One region of the Arthrobacter sp. sptzw42 genome, then DNA from elsewhere that is predicted to be linked to it. Evidence: riboswitches for the same ligand, from Rfam matches in the RefSeq annotation. Region 1 holds a riboswitch; each other region holds the start of a gene.
What was found. A riboswitch is a leader RNA that binds a small molecule or an ion and turns the genes downstream of it on or off. The one in region 1 is predicted to bind thiamine pyrophosphate.

Region 1 (5,408 bases):
GCTGGTAACAGCAGCTGCAGGTTTCATCGTCTGGGCCAATGACAAACGGCACACAAAATACGGGGCAGTCCTTCCCGCCGCCGTCAGCGTGGGTGTGGGGGCTGTTACCTGGATCATTTTGATGGCTGCGGGCTTCGGTTACCGGCCGGGAATGACGTGGCTGCCGTGGGTCCTCCCCATTATTTTGGGTACTGCGGCGGCGGTGGCCGTTGTCCTCTATCTGGGACGCACAAGGGCCAGGCAGGACCTGGAACGGCTTACTGCCGCCCTAAAGCTCTAACCGGACCGCAATACTGTGGCCACTGCCCGGGGCAGTGGCCACAGGCGGTTAAGAGCCGGCGGGATGCTTCTTAGGCTCGGCAACCGCCTGCAGCGCGGCTGCAGCTTCACGTACTGCCTCGGCCGCGCGCACGTCGCGGGCCGTGACCTCTCCCCCGGCGTCGTGGGAGGTATACCGGAGGTACACCAGGTTGTACCGCCACTCCAGGTCAGGGTGGTGGTTTTGCTCCTCGGAGAGGCGCCCGACGGCGGCAATCAGCTCAAGCGCTGCAGCCGCCGTCGGCAGTTTGTATGCGGTCACCAGCGCACCCCCGCTGTACTGCCAGTCCGGCAGGACCGCCAAGGCGTCCTCGAGCCGCTCGGGAGAAAGAACGTCCTTGCCGGCCATAGCTGCTCCTTGCCTGGTGGCCGGCGCCCGCAGCACCAGGGGGAGGCCTAGAGGAACTCGGCCCGGCCCTCCATGGCCGAGGACGCCAGTGCATGTTCGCGGCGCGGTATCCTGCCGGCCGCTTGTGCCAGCCTACCGGCGATCACCGCGTGTTTGAAGGCTTCCCCCATCAGGGCAGGATTCTGTGCCCGGGTCACGGCCGTGGCCAGCAGGACGGCGTCGCAGCCCAGTTCCATGGCCAGGGCCGCGTCCGAGGCAGTGCCGATGCCGGCGTCCAGAACCACCGGCACTGAGGCGCGGGAGACGATCAGCTCGATATTGTGCGGGTTAAGGATGCCCAGTCCCGTGCCGATCGGTGCCCCCAGCGGCATCACGGCAGTGGCCCCGAGGTTCTCGAGCCGCAGGGCAAGGACAGGGTCGTCGTTGGTGTACGCAAAAACCTTGAATCCCCTGTTGACGAGCTGCTCCGTGGCGTCCACCAGTTCGACGGCGTCCGGCAGCAGGGTCTGTTCGTCGGCAATGACTTCCAGCTTCACCCAATCTGTTTCCAGCGCCTCACGGGCCAGTTCGGCGGTCAGCACGGCGTCCCGGGCAGTAAAGCAGCCGGCCGTGTTGGGCAATACGCGGATGCCGTGGTTCACGAGCAGCTGGAAAAGTGAGCCCGTTTCCGCGGTGGAGTACCGCCGCATGGCCACGGTGGTCAGGGCGGTTCCGGAGGCCAGGAGGGCCGCCCCCAGGCCGTCAAGACTGGGGGCACCGCCGGTGCCCATGATGAGCCGGGAGGTCAGCGCGACGCCGTCGATCACCAGCGGATCGTCCTGGCCGGTTGAGCTTGAGGTGGTGATGGTTTCGGTCATGGTGTCAGCCTCCCTGCACGGCCGTGACGAGCTCGACTTCGTCGCCGTCCGCGAGCGCGGTGGCGGACCACTGGCTGCGCGGCACTACCTCGGAGTTGTGCGCGACAGCCACGCCAAGCTTCCGGCCGTCGGTGGCCTGGCCGGTGGCAGCGAGGGGGCGTCCGGTGACCTCGCTGACGAGCGCGCTGATGGAGGCGCCCTCGGGTACAAGGTGCCGGGTTCCGTTCAAGGTGATGTTCATGCTGTTTCCTTTTGGCGTAAGCGGTTGGTGGACGGGTAGCCGGAGCGGGAGAAACGGCCAGGGTTGAAGGCCGCCCACCGCGGGTCAGGCCCGCCGTCCAGGAGGTCCCGGCAGACGGCGGCAGCCGCCGGAGCCAGCAGGATTCCGTGGCGGAAGAAGCCGGTGGCAATGATGAGCCCGGCGACATAACGGGCGTCCCGGCCGGCCGGCCCGGACGCCGCGGGTACCCGCCCGAGCAGCGGTGCGTTGTCCGGCGTTCCGGGGCGGGCCCGGGCGGTGGCTTCCAGCAGTTCAAGTTCGGCGACGGCGGGGACCAGCACCAGCGCGTCCCGGAGCAGCTGGTATACGCCGCCGGCGGAAACGGCATCAGCGGCCGAGGGGGCATCCTCGCGCTGGGTTGCCCCGACCACCACTGTGCCGTCCCGGCGCGGGACGATGTAGACCGGGACGCCGTGCACCAGCCCGCGGACGGTGGACGTGACCAGGGGTTGCACATGCTTGGGAACGGCAAGGCGCAGGATGTCCCCGTAGACGGGCCGCAGCGGCAGATGCAGATTGCCGGGCAGTGCTTCCAGCGCTGCCGCGTGCAGCCCGTTCGCCACCACCGTTTCGGCGGCCAACACGGCACCCCCGCCTGCCAGGCGTACCCCGGCGACCCTTCCGTTCTGCCACAGCAGCCCGGCCGCGCGGGCAGGGACTGCATAACCGTCGACGGCGCCGGCTGCTGCGGTGCCGTGCCCTGCGACGCGGCCCCTGCTCCCGCCTCCGTTACCCGCACGCCCGCCGGCCAGGGCGGCCTGCAGGCAGGCCACCAGCAGCCGCGGATCCACCTGGTGGTCCGCCGGGGTGTCCAGTGCACAGGAAATCCCGGGACTGAGCAGCGGCTCCCGCTGCCGCGCTGCCCGGACGGTGAGCGGTTCAACGGAGAGGCCGTTCGCCTGCTGGACTGTGCGCAGGTCCATCAGGGCGCGGCGGTCCCCGGCGTCGGCTCCCACGGCGAGGGTCGGCGTCGTAATGTATCCCGGATCTGTCCCTGAAGCTGCAGCGAGGCCGGCGGCGAAAGCCGGCCAGCGTACGGAGGCCTCCAGCATGAATTCCAGGAGGTCCTCCTCCTGGTAGTGCAGCTCGCTCACCGGAGCCAGCATTCCTGCGGCAGCCCAGCTCGCCCCCGACCCCGGCGCGTCGTCGATGACCACCACTGCGCGGCCGGAGCGCTGCGCCTCCCACGCGATGCTGTGGCCGATGACTCCGCCGCCGATGACGGCGACGTCGGCGTGGACGATGTTGTCCGCCCGCCCGGACGGCGCGTCCGGGCGGGCGCCTGAAGGTGCGCCCATGTGTCTCCTTCCCTACGCCGGCATTAACCGGATCAGGTCAAGCGGTCGGCTCTGACGCCCTCTCAGCCCGGCGCTTTGTGACAGCTGCCGCGGGCTCCCGCAGTACGAGGCCAGTGTAGAGGAACTAGGCTTTCCTCCATGAATGTGTCCCACACCCCTGCCGCCGGCACTGACGTCCTTGGCAGCGCGAAGATCAGCAACGGCCTTCACGCTGCCCGCCTTTATCTCTGCACCGATGCGCGCACGGACCGCGGGGATTTCGGGGATTTCGTTGATGCCGCTTTTTCCGGTGGCGTGGACATCATCCAGCTCAGGGACAAGAACATCGAGGCATCCGAGGAGCTCGAACTGCTGGCCGTCCTCAAGGAAGCGGCAGAGCGGCACGGCCGGCTTTGGGCCGTCAATGACAGGGCGGATATCGCCGTATTGTCCGGTGCCCCGGTGTTCCATATCGGCCAAAAGGACCTGCCCCTCGAGGCTGCGCGGACCCTGCTCAACGGCAATGCCGCCATTGGCCTCTCCAGCCACAGCCCGGCGCAGGTGGACGCCGCCCTGGCTGCAGCCTCGGCTCCGGCGGGCTTGGGTTACTTCTGTGTAGGCCCGGTTTGGGCCACCCCCACCAAACCGGGACGGGCCGCGGTAGGGCTCGACCTGGTGAAGTACGCCGCAGAAGCTGCGCGGACGGCCGGCCTGGAAGGGCAGTCCGACGACGGCCTCCCCTGGTTCGCGATTGGGGGCATTGACCATGGCAACGTGGAGCAGGTGGTGGCTGCAGGCGCGCGCAGGATCGTGGTGGTCCGCGCCATTACGGAAGCTTCCGATCCGGCAGCGGCCGCCGCTGCGCTGCTCGCGGCGCTGGACGCCCGGAAGCCCTGACTTCGGGCGCCAGAGCGGCGGCGTCCGCGGCGGGATCAGCCAAGTGCGGCGATCCGGGCACGGCGCCTGCATTATGGCCGGAATTCGGACTAGGCTGATTTTCGTGTCACACCATCGGCTGGCTCCCAACGTCCACGAGCACAACAACGCGCTCGAGGCGGCCCTGAGCGCCCTGCGGACCGAGCTGGAGTTGCCGGGCGCCTACCCGGAGGACGCGGTGGCTGACGCAAAGGCGGCCGTCGAGTCCCTGCAGCTCCCCAGCCATGACCTCACCGGCATCGAATTCATCACCATCGATCCGGCGTCGTCGACGGACCTGGACCAGGCCCTGTTCATCGAGCCGGACGGCGACGGCTACCACGTGCTGTATGCCATTGCGGATGTGCCCGCCTTCGTGGCCCCCGGCGGGCCCCTGGACGCGGAAACGCGCCGGCGCGGCCAGACGTTCTATGCCCCCGACGGGCGGATCCCCTTGCATCCGGAGGTCATCAGCGAACAGGCCGGAAGCCTCCTCCCCGGCCAGGACTGCTCCGCGTTCGTCTGGGACTTCCGCCTGGACAGCGCCGCCGGGGTGCAGTCCGTAGCGGTAAAGCGGGCCCGGATGCGCAGCCGCGCGAAGCTCAGCTACAAGGGCGTGCAGGCCGAGCTCGACGCCGGCACCGCGGCCCCGGTGCTGCTGCTCCTTAGGGAGGTGGGGCTCAAGCGCGTGGAGCTGGAGCGGGCCCGCGGCGGCGCCAGCCTGAACATGCCGGAACAGGAGATCGTCCAGCTTCCCGACGGCGGCTACCGGATTGCCGCCGCTCCCCAGCTTCCGGTGGAGGACTGGAACGCACAGATATCCCTCATGACCGGAATGGCTGCGGCCCAGCTCATGCTGGCGGGGAAGGTGGGCATCCTGCGCACCATGCCATCCCCGGACGAGCGCTCCCTGAATCACTTCCGGCTGCAGACCGAGGCCTTGGGCAAGCCTTGGGACGGTGAAGTCAGCTACGGCGAATACCTGCGGAGCCTGGACCCGACGGAACCCCGCCAGCTGGCCATCATGCACTCCGCCGGCATGCTGTTCCGGGGCGCCGCCTACACGGCCTTTGACGGGTCCGTCCCGGAGGACGCGGTGCAATCGGCCATCGGCGCCGCCTATGCGCACACCACCGCCCCGCTGCGCCGGCTGGTGGACCGCTTTGTGCTGGTGATTTGCGAGGCTTTGAGCAGCGGCGGCGAAGTGCCGGGATGGGCGAGGGAGGCCCTTCCGTCCCTGCCCGAGATCATGGCCGGCTCCGACCAGCTGGCATCCCGGATGGAGCGCACGGCCCTGGATACCGTGGAGGCGGCCCTGCTGGTCAACCACGTGGGGCAGGAATTTGATGCCATTGTCATCTCCGGGTCCAAACCGCAAAAAGAGAACGGCAGGAACGGCAACGGCAACGGGA
Region 2 (5,408 bases), on a different contig from region 1:
GACCGCGTCGGCTTCCACATGTTCGTCGAAGTAGTGGGTCACCTCGGCGTCGAAGCCGTGACGGCGGAAACCGCTGCCATACAGCCGGTTGGGCTGGGAAGAGGTCATCTCATAGATGGCCAGATGTCCGGTGATGGCGCCGCGCAGCCGCCGGTTGAGCCCGAACAGGGACATCATGTTGACCGCCGCGAGGGAGACGGCGGGGACGGCGTTCACGTAGGCGCCGTAGTGATCGTCCATCCCCAGGCCCCGCATGGTGCGGGCAAAAAGCGCGCTGTGCATGCGGTCCGGGCGCCCTCCGCCGTACTCGTCCGCCTGGATCTCCACCAGTGCAGCCTTCGCCCTGCCGGTAAGCCGGGGAATGGCCCAGGTGTGCGGGTCCGCTTCCTTGAGCTGGTAGACCGACTTGTGGACCAGGAACTCCTTGAGCTGGTCCAGGGTTGCCTTCTTGGCCACATACCGGGACACGCTGGGACCGGTGTCCGTGGCGGCCAGGCCGAAGAGGACGTCGGCCACGGCGTCGCTGGTCATTTCCGCGGCAGGGGGGAGGTCCAGCTCCCCGGCTGCCGACTGGGCGGCTGCCCGGAGCGCCTCTTCGAAAGGCCTTTCGAGCAGGCGGCGGACCTGGATGAGGCCCGGCTCCCACTCCCATTCATCACTGACACCTTCAAGGCCGGAGTAGTGCAGCTCGTAGAGGGAGAAAAGTGCCAGCTGGACGTCGTCGTCGCCGATGATGTCGGTGGCCGTGCCCAGCTGTGTCACCACCAGCCGGCGCAGTTCCTCAACGGCGGGGGAGCTGTCACCGGCCCCGGCTGTTGTTGCCAGGACCCGGAACAGGGCGGTGCTGATGGGACCTCGGGGTTCAGGAATCTTCATGATTGCTCCTTCGGGCGGCAGCGGTGCTGCCGGGTGCTTGGCCGTCGACGGTGGCGGTTTCGGTCAGGGCTGGTCGTTCAGGTTGCTTCCGCGGCTGCGCCGCGGAGTGGTCCGGGGGGCCAGCAGGATGGCGAGAATGATCATGGTCAAACCCAGGGCCAGGTGGAGCCAGTTGTCGGCGCCGTTGAGTGGGACAAAGTTGGCGGGAGTTTCGTCCCCCACCAGGAAGCCGTAAAGCCAGAGAACCAGGTACACGACGCCCCCGTAGATCAGGAAGCTTCGTGCCTTCTGGTGGGTCCGGGCCAGCAGCAGTCCGGCCGCCCCGAAGGCAAGGTGCACGATATTGTGAAGGACCGACACCTGGAAGAGGTTCAACAGCAGGGCTCCGGAGCCGTGTCCGGCCATGCCCAGGGAGTCGTAGTTGATGGTGATCCCGGGGACAAACCCCAGGACACCCACCAGCAGGAAGAGGGCGCCGGTTACGAAGGCAGCCTTCTGCAGGCCCGTCCTCGCGCCGGTGGCCCGGGTGCTGACTGTCATGACCTGTCTCCTCAAAAGCCTGGAGACAACATAGTAAGCATGGTTACTAATAAAAGCTAAGTGCGCCTGCCGGTGCTGCTGCCCGCGGGCCACTGCCGGCAGCGTCCGCGCAGCCGGCGGGCTCACCCTTCCGGGACGATCCACACGTAGGGGTTTGGCTGGTGCCCGCCGCGGCGGCCGTGCTCGTACCCCTGCTGCCAGGCCTTTCCGACGGCGGATACCAGTTCAGCCAGCAAAGGATAGTAGGGGTGGTCGGGGCCGATGTAAATCATTTCTTCCTCGGCCTTGTCCACCGCTGCCCGCACCTGGTTTTCGGCTGTATTACCGAGCATGGCGCCCCTCCTGTTTGGAACTTCCGCCACCCGTCTCGAATGTACTCCCGGCATCCAAGGGGAGTCCATCGCCCTGGTCTGGAACCCGCGTCAGTCCGTTCGCATGGAGCTGAGGACCTCTCGCAGTGCCTGTACCACCAGGTCATGGTCCTGCACCTGGGGAAGCCCTGAAACAGTGACCGTAGCCACCGCGCCCACTCCGGCGACATATACCGGGAAGGAGCCGCCATGTGCCGCATACCGGCGCTGATCAAACCAGCCCTGGTCTTCGATCCGTCCGCCGCGGGTCCGGGCACGCAGCCCCACCAGCAGGGAGGGCACCTCGTACCGGGCCGCCGTTCTCTGTTTGGCGCGGATCCAGTGCTCGTTGTCCGGGGTGGCCCCCGCCAGGGCGACATGGAACAGGACCTGCTCACCCTTGGTGATGTCTATCGCGATGGGGAACTGGCCCTCCTTCCCCAACTCCACAAGCAGCAGCCCCAGGTTCAGTGCGTCGTCCATGGAAAAGCCTGGAAACTGGAGCTCCCGGATTTCGCCCTCTATCCGGGCGATAAGGGCCTGCAGCGATCCCTCCGGCTGGACGGCATCCGAATCCGGATCGAACTCAGTCACATGCGGTGAATTGGCGGTCATGGCCCACAATCTACCCTTCCTCCGGTGTAAACTGGACCCCGCCCACAAGGGCAATTATTTACTCACAGAATCATTCAACGACAGGGGAGCGCCGCCGTCGGGCATCACTGGCCAAGCCAGGAGCCGCAGGTGGGCGCTGAGAGTGCGGACAGCCGCAGACCCTCGAACCTGATCCGGTTAGTACCGGCGCAAGGGAGTCGAGTTCTCGAAGCTCCGCAGTGGTTTGCCGCTGCGGTTCTTTCCCCTCCTGTTCCTCAGGAGGATCGCATGGCAACTACAGCAATCAAGAAGACCACCAGCAGGTCCTGGCGCGTTGTGGACATCGTGGTGGCGGCGTTGATCGCCATCGCAGGCGGCGTCATTTTCTGGGCGTGGTCCCAGGGTGCCGCAGCAGTGTCTGCGCCGATGAACGCCCTTTACCCGCCGCTTACCGGACTGATTGCCGGCGGCTGGATGATCCCGGCGGTGCTGGGCATGCTGATCATCCGCAAACCGGGCGCCGCCCTGTTCTGCGAAACCGTGGCAGCCACCGGTGAACTGCTGATGGGTTCGCAGTACGGTGCCTCGGTGCTGTTCTCCGGCTTCGTCCAGGGCCTGGGTGCGGAAATCATTTTCGCGATTTTCGTGTACCGGAAGTTCAACCTGCCGGTGTCCCTCCTCGCCGGTGCTGCTGCCGGGCTGTTCTGCGGCCTCAATGACTCCTTTGCTCCCTGGGGCTGGAACATTGCCTACTCGGGCGGCGACAAGCTTGCGTACATTATCTTCACCGCGATCTCCGGTGCCGTCATCGCCGGGGCGCTGTCATGGATCGCCACCCGCGGCCTGGCCAGGACCGGTGTCCTGAGCTCCTTTGCCTCGCGGAAGGCAGCCACGGAGCCGGTTTTCTCCTGATGACAGCGCCTTCCGTCCACGGCGCGTCCGTGGCGGCGCGCCCGGCTGCCGTCACCGCGCGCGGCTGGGGCTGGCGGCATGCCGGGCGTTCCAGGCCTGCTGTCCGTGCCCTTGACCTGGACATCCGCCCAGGGGAGCGCGTGCTCCTGCTTGGCCCGTCCGGAGCCGGCAAGTCCACGCTCCTCCATGCGTTGGCGGGGGTGCTGGGGGATGCGAACGACGACGGCGAGGCCGGCGACTCCGACGAGTCGGGTTCGCTGCTGGTCGACGGCGCCTCCCCCCGCGATCAGCGCGGCCGTGCCGGGTTGATGCAGCAGGACCCGGAGACACAGGTGGTCCTGTCACGGGTGGGGGACGACGTGGCCTTCGGTGCCGAGAACCTTGCTGTGCCCCGGGACCGTATCTGGACCCGGGTGCACGAGGCTTTGGACGACGTCGGGCTGTCCCACCTGCCGCTGGACCATCCAACGTCTGCACTGTCAGGCGGCCAGAAACAGCGGCTGGCCCTGGCCGGCATCCTTGCGATGCGGCCGGGGCTGCTTCTCCTCGACGAGCCGACAGCCAACCTGGATCCCGCCGGGGTGGTGGAGGTGCGCGACGCCGTCGGGCGCTGCCTCGACAAAACCGGGGCAACCCTGGTGGTGGTGGAGCACCGCGTCTCCGTCTGGAAGGACCTGGTGGACCGCATTGTGGTGCTGCAGCCCGGTTCTTCGACCGACCCGGGGGTGCTCCTGGACGGGCCTCCGGACCAGGTTCTCGGCGAAGCCCGGAGCATGCTCATTGCGGCCGGGGTCTGGGTGCCCGGGTATGTTCCGGCCACCCGCCCACGCACGGCGGATCCGGCTCCCGGCTCCGGGGACCTGCTGCTTGCCGCCGAAAACCTGGCCGTATCCCGTGAACGTGCCCGCCGCAAGGGCTTGCGCAAACTGCCGCCAGTACCGGTCCGGCAAGGCATCTCGGCGCAGGTCCGGGCAGGGCGGGCGCTGGCCATCACCGGACCCAACGGCGCAGGAAAGTCCACCCTTGCGCTGACCCTCGCCGGGCTGCTGGAGCCCGTTGCCGGGAAAGTTTCGGCCACCCTGGCGCTTAGCCGTGGGGCGGGAATCGACCCGTACAAGTGGAAGGCGGAGCAGCTGATTGAACGCATGGGCACCGTTTTCCAGGAACCTGAGCACCAGTTCGTGACCGGGAACGTGCTGGACGAACTGCGCTTTGGTCCGCGCCACCTCGGGCACGGGGAAGAGCGGGTGGATGAGCTGCTGGAGCGGCTTCGGCTCACCGAACTGGTTGATGCGAACCCCTACACACTTTCGGGCGGCGAGAAGCGTCGGCTTTCCGTAGCAACGGTCCTGGCCGCGCATCCGCAGGTCCTGATCCTGGACGAACCCACCTTCGGGCAGGACGCCAACACGTGGGCTGAGCTGGCATCGTTCCTCTCTGAACTCCTGGACGCCGGCACAGCCGTGGTATCCGTGACCCACGATGCTGAGTTCACGGCGGCGCTGGGTGGAACGGAACTGCGCCTGGCAGCAGAGCCGGTAGTGCGACGATGAGGCAGGAGCTGAACCTGCGCGGCAACAGTGCGCTGCTGACCCGGGCCAACCCGCTGAGCAAGTTCGCGGCCGTCTTCCTGATCACCGCCGTCCTTGCACTGTCCATTGACTGGGTTTCCGCTTCCGTGGCGCTGGCGTTCGAGTTCCTGCTGTTCCCATTGGCGGGCCTCACCCTGACGCTGCTGTGGCAGCGGGGGTGGCCGCTGATCCTTGCCGCAGCCGTAGGCGGCTGGAGTACCTCCATCCTGGCGGTGGACAGCGGAAAAACGCTGATCGACGTCGGCATCTGGACCATGAGCGAGGGGTCGCTGGAGCTGGGGGTCGGGTTTATGCTGCGTGGCCTGGCAATCGCGCTCCCGGCGGTGCTGTTGATGAGCTGCACTGACCCCACGGACCTGGCGGATGCGCTGGCGCAAAAAGCACGCCTCCCGCACCGGTTCGTGCTGGGGACTTTGGCTGCCATGCGCCTGGTGGGGCTGATGGCGGAGGAATGGCAGACCATCGGCATGGCCCGGCGGGCCCGGGGCGTAGGTTCCCGCGGCAGTGCCCTGCAGCGGGTAAAGGCCACGATGGGGCAGAGCTT
Region 3 (5,408 bases), on a different contig from region 1:
AATTCCTTGCCCGCCGCGAGTCTGTCGACCGGCAGATGATTGTGCGCCAGCGCGACGACAGAATCCAGATCGCCGTCCTCGAAGACGGCGTCCTGGCCGAGCATTTTGTGTCGAAGACCCAGCAGGATTCCCTGATCGGCAACGTCTACCTCGGCAAGGTCCAGAACGTGCTGCCTTCCATGGAAGCCGCCTTCGTGGACATCGGGCGCGGCCGGAACGCCGTCCTTTACGCCGGTGAGGTGAACTGGGAAGCCGTCAACCTCGAGGGCAAGCAGCGCCGTATCGAAAATGCGCTCAAGTCCGGTGATACCGTGCTGGTCCAGGTGACCAAGGACCCCGTGGGACACAAGGGCGCACGCCTGACCAGTCAGATTTCACTCCCCGGCCGCTACCTGGTGTTCGTGCCCGGCGGTTCCATGACCGGCATCTCGCGCAAACTGCCCGACGTAGAACGCAACCGCCTCAAGCGCATCCTCAAGGACCGGCTCCCGGAGCAGGCGGGCGTCATTGTCCGCACCGCCGCCGAGGGAGCGTCCGAGGAAGAGCTGACACACGACATCAACCGCCTGCGCGCGCAGTGGGAAGGCATCGAAAGCCAGTCGAAGTCCACCAAGATCCTTGCTCCTGAGCTGCTGTACGGCGAACCGGACCTCACCATCAAGGTGGTCCGTGACGTCTTCAACGAAGACTTCTCCAAGCTGATCGTTTCGGGCGAGGAAGCCTGGGACACCATCGAGGCGTACGTCACCTATGTGGCGCCGGACCTGGTGGGACGCCTCGAAAAGTGGACCAAGGACCAGGACATCTTCGCTGCCTGGCGCATTGACGAGCAGATCCACAAGGCGCTGGAGCGGAAGGTCTTCCTCCCGTCCGGCGGTTCGCTGGTGATCGACCGCACCGAAGCCATGACCGTGGTGGACGTCAACACCGGCAAGTTCACCGGCAGCGGCGGCAACCTCGAAGAGACGGTGACCAAAAACAACCTCGAGGCTGCTGAGGAAGTGGTCCGCCAGCTCCGCCTCCGCGACATCGGCGGCATCATCGTCATCGACTTCATCGACATGGTCCTTGAATCCAACCGCGACCTCGTTCTGCGCCGCATGGTGGAATGCCTGGGACGCGACCGCACCAAGCACCAGGTTGCCGAAGTGACCTCCCTTGGCCTGGTGCAGATGACGCGAAAGCGGATGGGCACCGGACTCCTGGAAGTCTTCGGCGAGCAGTGCGAAGCGTGCGCCGGCCGCGGCGTCGTCACCCATGACGACCCCGTTGAGCACCGGCGGGCCAACATCGTGGCCGCCGAACACCACGTCCAGCGGACCGACAGCCGGCCGGAACCCCGCAGCGAAGGCCACCGCAATGACGCCCCGCGCATCGACAGCAGCCAGGCCGGCGTGCGTCCGGACCGGAAGCGGCGGCGGGGCCGTGGCGGCCAGCAGCCCGAGGTTGCCCCCGCGCCTGCCGTGCCCGTCCACACAGTCCAGCCCGACCCCTCTGACGCTGAGCGGCACGCGAAGGCGGAAGCCACCCGGCTGGCCCTTGCCAACATCGCCGCCGCCGCGCATGCAGCCCACTTGCACGACGACGAAGTGGCCGCAGCCAGGCAGGCTGCCGCGGACCATTCCGCGCCCGCCCCTGCCCCGGCTCCCGCAGTGGAAACAAACCGCGACGACGATGCGCGCCCGGCCGCCGTGCTGACCTTCGGCGGCGAGAAGGTGGTGCTGCCGTTCGTTGACCATGCTGAGGAGCAGCCGCAGAAGCCCGCACTGACCCTGGACCGGCTTGCCGAAGCGTTCGCCCACCTGGGCCAGCCGGCGCCCGCACAAGCGGAGCCTGAGCAGACCGAACCGGAGCAGAAACCGGCGGAGCGCGTGGAGCCGGTCCAGCCGGCCCGCGTGCCTGCTGCAGCCGCTGCCGGGGAACCGGCGAAGGACTACACGGACCACACGCTGGAGCAGTCCCGGCAACGGCGCCCGCGGCGCAACCGCAGTGCCAGCCGTGCCCAGGGAGCAGCCAACGAAACCTCCGTGCAGCATCACGAAAGCGTGGCGGCAGCCAGCACAGGGCATGCCCACGAGGCAAAGGCTCCGGCGCCGGCCGGTGACGGCGGTGCCGGCCTTGAAAAAGCGTCAACAAAGCCCGCAGAGGCGCCCATCATCCTGGGCGTAGGCGTACCGGCCTCGGAGCTCTAGCCGGAGCGCTCACGGGCACGTACCGGCGCGTTTCAACAAGTCCCCGTTCAGTGGACAAAACCCCAGGAATTTCCAGGGGATTTGTCCACTGGGCGGGGACTTTTGCGTGCAGGGCCCGCAGGGCGGGATGCGGAGCTGCGCGCCATCAGCGTGCGGCTTCGGGTCGCAATGTGTCACCTTCAGCCTGGGGCGGGCAAAAAAGCTAGGCTGGGGAACCGACACGGGGTGCCGCGCAGAGAGCCGGCTGAGATTCAGACCCGTTGAACCTGTCCGGTTAGCACCGGCGAAGGGATGTCCTTTGTCTACGACTCTTGTAATGCCCGCAGCCACCCCTGGACCCGCCACTGCGGCGCCGGCATTGCCGGGCCGGCAGGTACCCAGGGTCCTGTCCATCGCCGGCTCGGATCCTTCCGGCGGTGCCGGTATCCAGGCGGATTTGAAAAGCATCGCGGCCCTCGGGGGGTACGGGATGGCAGCCATCACTGCCCTCACAGCCCAGAACACGCACGGAGTAAGGTCCTTTCACGTGCCCCCTGCAGCATTCCTGGCAGAGCAACTCGACGCCATCAGCGACGACATCACCATCGACGCCGTGAAAATCGGAATGCTCGGCAACGCCGACGTCATTGGAGCGGTGGCGCAGTGGCTGCAGAAGGTGCGGCCCACCGTCGTGGTCCTGGACCCAGTGATGGTTGCCACCAGCGGCGACCGGCTCCTGCACGAGTCTGCCGAAACGGCCCTGCGCGAACTCCTGCCGCTGGCACACCTCATCACCCCCAACCTCGCGGAGCTCGCCATGCTTGTGGGCGGGCAGTTGCAGGACAGCTGGGCCGGCGCGCTGGACCAGGGCCGCGCCCTCGCAGCCGCCAGCGGCGCAACCGTACTGGTCAAGGGCGGCCACCTGAACGGCAACGAGTGCCCGGACGCGCTGGTCAACACCCTGGGCCTGCTGTCCCATGAAGTGGTGGAGGTGCCAGGGGAGCGGGTTGCAACGCGGAACAGCCACGGCACGGGCTGTTCGTTGTCCTCTGCAATGGCCACCGCCCAGGCGCGGCTGGGGGACTGGGAAGCGTCACTCCGGGAAGCCAAGCCGTGGCTGGCCGGCGCGCTCAAGGCCTCGGGAACCCTGGAGGTGGGGACAGGCAACGGGCCGGTGCATCATTTCCACCACCTGCAGCCGGTGCCGGCGGAAGGCAGCTTCGCGGCGCAGCTGCGGGGTGAGGCGCAGCCGGACCTGGAGGATATCTATGCCCTCGGCTTCATCCGGGACCTGGCCACGGGCAGCCTTCAGGAGCACCAGTTTGAGTACTACCTCGCGCAGGACGCCCTCTACCTCAACGGCTATTCACGAGTTCTGGCAAGGGCGAGTTCGCTTGCGCCCACCGAGGCGGAGCAACTGTTTTGGGCTGCTTCGGCCGGGCAGTGCCTGGAGGTCGAGTCGGAGCTTCACCGCTCCTGGCTGGGCGCGCGCTCGGTCCTGCCCCGGCTCGGCCCCGTCACCAAGTCCTACGTTGACCACCTGACGGCGGCCTCGGCGTCGGGCAGTTATGCGGTCCTCGCGGCGGCAGTCCTGCCCTGCTTCTGGCTGTACGCCGAGGTAGGCGCCACGCTCCACGCCCAGTTTGTTGCCGCCGGTGAACCTTCCGCGCACCCTTACGCGGAGTGGCTGCGCACCTATGCCGACGAAGACTTCGCCGCCGCCACCCGCAGGGCCGTTGCCATAGTGGATGAAGCGGGACGCAGGGCCTCCGCTGCCGAGCGGGCCGCCATGATCACGGCATTCAAACAGTCCTGCCGCCTGGAAGTGGACTTCTTCGACGCGCCGCGCCTCCATGCCTGACACCGTGGCTGCGGCCTTGCCGGTAGTATGGTGGGGCACGGTCCCGAGGCCGGGATTCAGCAGTGGTACTTATCACAGCCAGCCCGCCGGAACCAGCCTCATTTGCGGCCGAAGCCAAAATTAGCGTATTCTGGATCTTCGGTGCTTACGCCAACACTTGGGTTATGACCCCACGGCGTTGAGGCACAGCGAGAAACCAGGCTTTTATTGGCCGGTTCCGCACGCAAATTTTGTAATAAACGTCGAGAGAAGTGAGTTCCCAAGTGGTGTACGCGATTGTCCGCGCAGGCGGCCGCCAAGAGAAGGTTTCCGTTGGAGACTTCGTTACCCTTAACCGCGTCGCCGGTGGAGCTGGCAGCACTATCCAGCTGCCCGCACTGCTCCTGGTTGATGGTGACAAGGTCACCACCGCCGCTGCTGACCTGGCCAAGGTAACTGTTACGGCTGAGATCCTGAACGACCTCCGTGGTCCGAAGATTGTGATCCAGAAGTTCAAGAACAAGACCGGTTACAAGAAGCGCCAGGGTCACCGCCAGGAACTGACCAAGGTCAAGATCACTGGTATCCAGTAACCTTCGTTACTGTTCAGGTTTTTCAGCAGATCCCCAGAATTTAGAGGCAGGCATTTCAAATGGCACATAAAAAGGGCGCGAGCTCCACTCGGAACGGTCGTGATTCCAACGCTCAGTACCTCGGCGTTAAGCGCTTCGGCGGCCAGGTCGTCTCCGCAGGCGAGATCATCGTCCGCCAGCGTGGCACCCACTTCCACCCGGGCGCCGGCGTTGGCCGTGGCGGCGACGACACCCTGTTCGCACTGACCCCGGGAGCCGTTGAATTCGGCACCCGCCGCGGTCGTCGCGTCGTCAACATCGTTGCTGCTGCAGCTGCAGAGTAACAAACAGTTCTGAAGCGGTGGAGCGGGCCAGTTGGTCCGCTCCACTGTTCTTTTAACCGCATTACAATCGTCTTGGCGCCCCGCGGCGTCCAGGAAACAGCATTGAGGAGAACCACGTGGCCAGCTTTGTAGACCGGGTAGTACTGCACGTATCCGGCGGTGCCGGCGGTCACGGATGCGTCTCCGTCCACCGCGAAAAGTTCAAGCCGCTTGGCGGTCCCGACGGCGGCAACGGCGGCAATGGCGGCGACGTGATCCTTCGCGTTGACCACCAGACCACTACCCTCCTTGACTACCACCACGCACCCCACCGCCACGCCACCAACGGTGGCCCGGGCATGGGTGACTGGCGTGGCGGCAAGAACGGCGAAACCCTGATACTCCCCGTCCCTGACGGCACCGTGGTCAAATCCAAGGACGGCACGGTCCTCGCGGACCTCGTTGGTGAAGGCGCCGAATACGTAGCCGCAGCAGGGGGCAT

Region 2: linked by a shared signal. The riboswitch ahead of AC5RT4_RS04225 (ECF transporter S component) and the one ahead of AC5RT4_RS08375 (FAD-dependent oxidoreductase) in region 1 are both predicted to bind thiamine pyrophosphate.
Region 3: linked by a shared signal. The riboswitch ahead of thiD (bifunctional hydroxymethylpyrimidine kinase/phosphomethylpyrimidine kinase) and the one ahead of AC5RT4_RS08375 (FAD-dependent oxidoreductase) in region 1 are both predicted to bind thiamine pyrophosphate.

Annotation. Positions count from the first base shown of each region.
Region 1 is NZ_JBNHEX010000005.1:132,877-138,284, forward strand. Features, by position in the region: gene AC5RT4_RS08355 (hypothetical protein) at 1-280, shown strand, start outside; gene AC5RT4_RS08360 (4a-hydroxytetrahydrobiopterin dehydratase) at 329-667, opposite strand; gene AC5RT4_RS08365 (thiazole synthase) at 715-1,524, opposite strand; gene thiS (sulfur carrier protein ThiS) at 1,529-1,765, opposite strand; gene AC5RT4_RS08375 (FAD-dependent oxidoreductase) at 1,762-3,102, opposite strand; TPP riboswitch at 3,095-3,213, opposite strand; gene thiE (thiamine phosphate synthase) at 3,241-3,978, shown strand; gene AC5RT4_RS08385 (RNB domain-containing ribonuclease) at 4,082-5,408, shown strand, end outside.
Region 2 is NZ_JBNHEX010000003.1:34,097-39,504, forward strand. Features, by position in the region: gene AC5RT4_RS04205 (iron-containing redox enzyme family protein) at 1-876, opposite strand, end outside; gene AC5RT4_RS04210 (DUF4383 domain-containing protein) at 940-1,416, opposite strand; gene AC5RT4_RS04215 (hypothetical protein) at 1,539-1,748, opposite strand; gene AC5RT4_RS04220 (heme-degrading domain-containing protein) at 1,839-2,381, opposite strand; TPP riboswitch at 2,454-2,594, shown strand; gene AC5RT4_RS04225 (ECF transporter S component) at 2,649-3,272, shown strand; gene AC5RT4_RS04230 (ABC transporter ATP-binding protein) at 3,272-4,825, shown strand; gene AC5RT4_RS04235 (energy-coupling factor transporter transmembrane component T family protein) at 4,822-5,408, shown strand, end outside.
Region 3 is NZ_JBNHEX010000002.1:373,909-379,316, reverse strand. Features, by position in the region: gene AC5RT4_RS03885 (Rne/Rng family ribonuclease) at 1-2,192, shown strand, start outside; TPP riboswitch at 2,404-2,501, shown strand; gene thiD (bifunctional hydroxymethylpyrimidine kinase/phosphomethylpyrimidine kinase) at 2,509-4,032, shown strand; gene rplU (50S ribosomal protein L21) at 4,296-4,604, shown strand; gene rpmA (50S ribosomal protein L27) at 4,664-4,927, shown strand; gene obgE (GTPase ObgE) at 5,044-5,408, shown strand, end outside.